3 regions of the Paenibacillus sp. FSL P2-0173 genome follow, and region 2 is predicted to be linked to each of the others. Evidence: riboswitches for the same ligand, from Rfam matches in the RefSeq annotation. Region 2 holds a riboswitch; each other region holds the start of a gene.
What was found. Region 2 has a riboswitch for cobalamin ahead of MKX30_RS19010 (ABC transporter substrate-binding protein). Riboswitches for the same ligand answer to the same signal wherever they lie in the genome.
Positions count from the first base shown of each region.

Region 1 (2,204 bases), 250 kb from region 2:
GCTTCGCCAGGCAGCTTGCCGCCGACAGCGAGACGGCTTAGTGCCTCTGCTGCCAGCGATGCCGGGGCTGCGCCGGTTTGCACAGTAGTCGTTGCCTGCACGGCAGCCATCGCTTGCGGGCGTGCCTGCGTCGCAACCGCAGCGCCGCTCGCGGAGGGTCCAGCGGGCGTAGTCGGGGCTGCGCCTGCTTGCAGTGTATCCTCTTGTGCGCCCAGCGACCACGGCTCCGCTTCCGTGCGGAGACGCTGATGCGGCTTGAGTGCCTGCTCGGTCGCATCTAATGTGTATTTGCGCTGATATCCGCGCGGAGTCACGATCAAGCCGTCATACACCGTCGTCGAGGAATTGCCGATGATTACAGTCGTCAGCATCCCAATGTCATGGTTCAGCATATCTTCCAGCGTCGTTACAATAACTTGCTGACGTTCACGATAAGCACTTTTCACCAACCCAACTGGAGTTTGCGGATCGCGGTAACGCAGCAAAATGGACTGCGTCTCCACAATCTGGCGGGTACGCCGACCACTGCGCGGGTTGTATAATGCAATCACAAAATCGGCCGAAGCCGCTGCTTCTACGCGCTTCACAATCGTTTCCCATGGGGTTAGATGATCACTCAGACTGATCGTGCACGCATCATGCATAACTGGCGCCCCCAACAGTGATGCACAGGACTGAATAGCCGAGATCCCCGGTACGACTTCTACCTCAACCCCGTCCTCGCGTCGCCAGCCTTTTTGCATCAGCACCTCATACACCAGCCCTGCCATACCATAGACTCCCGCATCTCCACTGGAAATGACAGCTACCTTCTTGCCCATCTCTGCTTGGCGAACCGCCTCCTGCGCACGGCTCACTTCCTCTGTCATTCCTGTGCGTACAATCTCCTGTCCGTTCAACAACGGACGGATCAAATCAACGTAGGTATTGTAGCCGATAATGACCTCACTTTCGGCCAGCGCATCCAGCGCCCGTTTTGTGATATGTTCCATATCTCCTGGTCCAAATCCAATCACCAGCAATTTTCCTAATGGGCTCATCGTGCTCCTCCTATTCATCCTTTTCAGGGCAGCTATGCTATCTATTTCAATGATTTATGCACATCGTGTAACTCAAAAAAACCCCATCCTGCCCGGATGGGGTTTCTATGTACGCATCTCTCATCAGACGAACAAACAGCGTAAGAAGACACTATTTGTCTTCCTCCAGCCTGCCGTTGTTTTCCATCTGACTGTTTACGTTTCAAACGCTGCTGCACGTTCATATCCACGCAAACCTCTAGCCAACATGGAAAAAGCAACGTGTGCCTGATTTCCTGATTTCGTACACCCATCCTCTCCGCGAAGGTTAACGGTGCATACAGATCAAGGTAGGTCTCCTGGCTTGGCATCAACGGATTCTTTCGTCTTCCCCGTTTTTCACGAGTGACCATTTTAAAAAATCCTCTTCCTTACAGTGGCGGGACCGCTCGGGATTTGCACCCGATTCCCTGTTACCCTTTGCTCAACCGCAAAGGCACCTTGTCTGTCCGCTATTTGATTATGGGTCTTATCATAACCTTGCCTCAATCAGTTGTGCAAGCACGAAAAACGCTTTATTTCAAGTTCTCTGCTTTATTTTTTAACATATGTAGCAATTCGTCCGGGTCCGCAGAGATACTTAATAACGCTGGATGCTCAGCCCCGGTAAACCCTTCTTGCACGCTATGACGCACCATTTCTACTAACGGGTCAAAATATCCATTCACATTCAGCAGCCCAATCGGCTTGCGATGAATCCCGATTTGCGCCCAGCACAATACCTCGAATAGCTCCTCGAAGGTTCCCAAGCCACCCGGAAGAGCGATAAACGCATCGGCCATCTCGCTCATTGCCGCTTTACGCTCATGCATGCTTGCTACCTCAATAAATTCGGTAACTCCCCGATGAATGATCTCTGCATCAAATAATAGGGTGGGCATAATGCCAGTGACCTGACCGTCACCCGCCAGCATTCCATCCGCCACCTCTCCCATCAGCCCCCTGCTAGAGCCACCATAGATCAGACGGATATGATGACGAGCCATGGCTTCCCCCAGCTTGCCTGCAGCCTCAACATATACCGATGAATGTCCAGGTCTGGACCCGGCAAATACGCAAATAGAATTCATTAACGTCTCAGCTCCTGTCCTAAGTATCATGCATCGAAACTTATTCATTATATTA
Region 1 covers NZ_JBBOYK010000003.1:331,537-333,740, forward strand. The annotation lists gene cobJ (precorrin-3B C(17)-methyltransferase) at 1-1,040, opposite strand, end outside; cobalamin riboswitch at 1,352-1,537, opposite strand; gene MKX30_RS17895 (LOG family protein) at 1,595-2,149, opposite strand.
Region 1: linked by a shared signal. The riboswitch ahead of cobJ (precorrin-3B C(17)-methyltransferase) and the one ahead of MKX30_RS19010 (ABC transporter substrate-binding protein) in region 2 are both predicted to bind cobalamin.

Region 2 (2,204 bases):
AAAATCCCAATCGTTTTTGGTCAACGCCTCGTCGATATTTTCCACCTTGCGAATCTTGACCTGGATTCCCTCTTTCAACAATTGGCTTTGGATGACCTCAGCCATAACAGAGAGCTCCGGACGCTGAGGGAAAGTCAGCAGCGTAACCTCGAACGGCTTGCCTTGCTTAGTCCATGTCCCTTGGGCGTCCTTCTGCCAGCCATCCTTCGTCAACAGCTGCTCTGCCGTTCCCCCCAGCGCTTTACGCTCAACTTTACCAAAGGGAAGAATGCTCGGGAATGGGCTGCTTGCTTCCGTACCGAAGCCCCTCATGACGGCGCTCACAATCGATGTGCGTGGAATCAGGCTGTCCACCACCTTACGGTTCGCCGCATCCTTGAATACTGGCGATTCCATATTGTACACGATCATATGGGTGCGCAAGGAGGGAGCCGACAGCACTTGTAGCTTGTCATTCTTTTTCAGTACCTCTGCATTATCAACCGGAATATCCGTCGCTACGTCCACCTCGCCGGATTGCAGCGCCATCAGACGCGAATTCCCGTCCGTAATGAACTTCATCGTCGCTTCAGCCAGTCGTGCCTTCTCGCCCCAATATCCGTCATAACGCTCTACGACCAACGATTGGTCCTTGTTGAACGCTTTGATTTTAAAGGCGCCTGTCATCGCTGGGTAACTCTGCTCATCTTTCATCGATGCCACATCCAGTACAATTGTCGATGGATCAGCTAGATTGGACACCAGCGCCGCGTTCGGCTGGTTTGTCGTGATTTTCAAAGCCAGCGGGCCGCTTACATCAATGGACTTCACATTCAGTAAATCCTTCGCCAGATGGCTTTTCTCGATAGAGCGCAGCAAAGACGCTTTTACACCTGCTGCATCCATACTCTTTCCATCATGAAAAGTGACTTTATCCTGCAAGCTGAACGTCCAAACTGTAGGACTATCCTGCTTCCACTCCTTTGCCAGCCAAGCCACAGGCTCCAGCTTTTCATTCAAACGTACCAGTGTCTCACCTGCACCGGATCGCATCACATCCCAGCTATTATCTCCGTGCGGGTCAACGCCTGACGGTTTCCATGTATACGCCATTATCAGCTTTTTACCTGTCGCTGTTTGTTGTGCTGACGCGTTTTCACCCTTGCCGGAGCTATCCGACGTCTTATTGCTGGTACATCCCGAAAGAGCCATAACTGCCAGAAATAGCATCACCCCTGTACATATCAACCATGAACGCCTGCTACGATTGCTAATCATTCAATGAATCCCCCTCTATCTTGTAAAATCATATAAACCTAACGCAAAACGCGAAAAAAGCATTCCGGACCACTTGATCAGCAGTCAGAAATGCTTTCATTATAAAATGTCAAAACTCACCTCGAAGCCAACTCCAAAAACATAGAAGGGATCAGATCGGTTTCAGACATTCCGTATGCAGCACGCCTAACCACCTCCCCAGCATCCCGTGGGTCTGACAGTGATGTCAAAACAGGCAGGTCTCCTGACTCCAGGCGCATCTTTCAGGCCTTCCCGGTTCTTCACAGTTCCAGTGGCTGTTCTGAAAGCTCCAGCAGTATCCTGCTGATGCCTGTATACAGTGGCGGGTCCGTGTCGGAATCTACCGAACTTCCCTTTTAAGTGAACACGCTCAACAACCATCTACATGGTCTCAACAAAACCTCGTACATAGAGTCGTCCGGCTCACACCTGTTTTCTTCCTTTATTTCTTTCCATTACGATCTTATTTTGTTGTCACAGGCTTGTCAATAAATGCTGCACAATAATTTAAATTTGAACGATGTGGCGAGAATGAAGGTGATGTCTATTCATTGCGTGCACGAAATGAACGTGCTAAAATTAGGTATAGAGATAATCATCGTGTCCGTATACTAAAAAGAGTCTTCGCCGCGCCAACGGCAAAGACTCTTAGGACTTGAAAGGCTGTGGATCACCACCACGGCGCGCTGCATAACTAAATGTTAATGCAAACGAAACCCACCGTTAGGGGCCAACCTAATTACGCGGTGGGTTTTCGCTTGTTCCGAAATTTTCGACGTAGCCAGCGATAAAGTTTACGAATACTAAACACCAGGCTTAGTAACGTAACCACCCAACGCAACACATCGTAGCACGACACAAGTGTGACCATCGGCTTCACCCCCTTTCGGGAAGCTGCACCGTAGTCCGAAAACATCCACCACTAT
Region 2 covers NZ_JBBOYK010000003.1:582,561-584,764, forward strand. The annotation lists gene MKX30_RS19010 (ABC transporter substrate-binding protein) at 1-1,257, opposite strand, end outside; cobalamin riboswitch at 1,475-1,678, opposite strand.

Region 3 (2,204 bases), 220 kb from region 2:
GCCATATATTGCGCCCGTCAATAACCCCAGCGCCCAGCGTTTTTCCTTTAGGGAAGCCATGCTGCAATATATGCTGAAGATTTTCGCCATCATCATACACAAAATCAAGACCCAATCCCTGTACCGGAAGTGCGGACAGACGCTCATAATGGTCCAGGCTGCCAAAGTAGGTTTGCAGCATTATATTCAAGGAGGGCGCAGCTTGAGTCAAAGCTTCATAGACTTCCTGAATAATGTCCAAATCCTCTGCCGGGAATGAGGTGGTTAGGACAGGTTCATCGATTTGGACCCACTGAACGCCTTCTGCCGCTAGTTCAGACAGGATACGGGTGTACAGTGGCAGGAAGCTTCGTACGATGGCGGCCAAATCCTTACGGTCATAGCCTTTGGATAAGGTAACGAATGAATAGGGGCCGATGAGGACCGGTTTCCCATCAATGCCTAGTTCTTGTTTTGCTTCACGATAAGCCTGTAAGGGTTTATTTTCAGTGAACACCGGGACTGCGTTTGCCAATTCAGGAACGATGTAGTGATAATTGGTATTCATCCATTTGGTCATTTCACTGGCGGTTGCTCCCTTCTGTCCACGAGCGATCCCAAAATACACGGACAGAGGAACCGGTCCTGCGGGACGATGGTTGAACCGTTCGGGTACCAGACCGAACATTACAGATGTATCCAGCATGTGATCGTAATAGGAGAAGTCTCCGACAGGAATGCGATCAATCCCCTTGTCACGCTGCTTGCTCAGATGCTCCAACCGTAATCTTTTCATCTCCGTCTGCAGTTCGCTTTCGTTAATGCTGCCGTTCCAGAAGCGTTCCAGTGCTTTCTTCCATTCCCGGTTTTCGCCGATACGCGGATATCCCAGATTACTGCTAATCAAGCCGGACAATTCAGGCCATTCAATAATGGACATGTACTTTTCCTCCTAGTGGGTAGCTGTTTTATTTTTACGTACCAAAAAAGGCATTCTTCCCCCAGAGTTAAAAATAAGTAGGGGAAAGAATGCCTCCGTGATTAAAAAATCAAAAATACGGCGACTGCTCTTAACACCTCCCTATCTTCCGTAGGTACTTGCGATGTTGTTAAAATAGGCAGGTCTCCTGACTTACGGATCATGACTCTCAGCATTCCTTCCCGGTCTGTGGACCAGTGGATATATGAACAGCTGAAAGTTCCCCGTTTACAGTGGCGGGACCGTGCCGGATTTGCACCGGCTTCCCTTTTAAGCCTGATCTGAATAGAACAGACACCTATCTCCAAGCTATGCGGTTAAGGTATGACGAATAATTATGCACTCGTATACTTGTTCACCATCATAAGTGAAACTTACAGGATGCGCAATAGAAACTCCAATGGAAACAGTTAGCTATATAAAAAAAGACAAGCCTTACCCATGATGGGGGCTTGTCTTGGATATAGCATCTTGCCGGGTAAACTTCGCGTTAAGCCAATGAAACGGTATAGCCTGCCTGAATGCTGGCTTTTACATCTACCAGACGTTGGTTGCGACTGCCCCGGAAGGGAAGGGTCAGGTCCTTTTGCTGTTCTACAAAACGACCATCCACAATCACATCGCACAAAAGCGCTAGCTCCTGTCGTTCCTGATCTGTGAGTAGATCTTCATAGACAAAGCCAGTATAAGCCCACACGGTTCGGTCGGGACAGGCCTCGCGGAAGTCACGCACAAATTGCGAGCATTCTGCTGCTGAGAAAAACGGATCTCCCCCGCAGAGAGTCAGTCCGTCCAACAACGGATTATCCATGATGTCACGAATGACTTCCTGTTGTCGTTGGGGTGTAAATGGCTCACCTGCACGGAAGCTCCACGACGCTGGATTAAAGCATCCGGGACAGGCATGACGGCAACCGCTAATGAACACGACGGTGCGCAGGCCGTATCCTTCGTTCAGAGATTCCGGAATGTAGCCACACAAATTCACTTATGTTTCACCCGGTCTCGAACTTCTGCCTGTTTTGCAGCATTAAAGCGAACGGTATAATCTCCTGTCAGATATCCGGTTACCCGACGTAAGCGCTGAAAGTGTGTGTGCTCCTCATCTGTGCCACATTGGGGGCAGCTTGTCCCGATAATCCCTTCATAACCACATTCCGTACAACGATCCACCGGATGGTTGATGGAGAAGTAGCCAATGTTCTGATGCAGCGCGTACTGAACAATTTTAAGGAACGCATCCGGG
Region 3 covers NZ_JBBOYK010000003.1:361,003-363,206, reverse strand. The annotation lists gene metE (5-methyltetrahydropteroyltriglutamate--homocysteine S-methyltransferase) at 1-919, opposite strand, end outside; cobalamin riboswitch at 1,080-1,275, opposite strand; gene nrdG (anaerobic ribonucleoside-triphosphate reductase activating protein) at 1,449-1,946, opposite strand; gene MKX30_RS18015 (anaerobic ribonucleoside triphosphate reductase) at 1,943-2,204, opposite strand, start outside.
Region 3: linked by a shared signal. The riboswitch ahead of metE (5-methyltetrahydropteroyltriglutamate--homocysteine S-methyltransferase) and the one ahead of MKX30_RS19010 (ABC transporter substrate-binding protein) in region 2 are both predicted to bind cobalamin.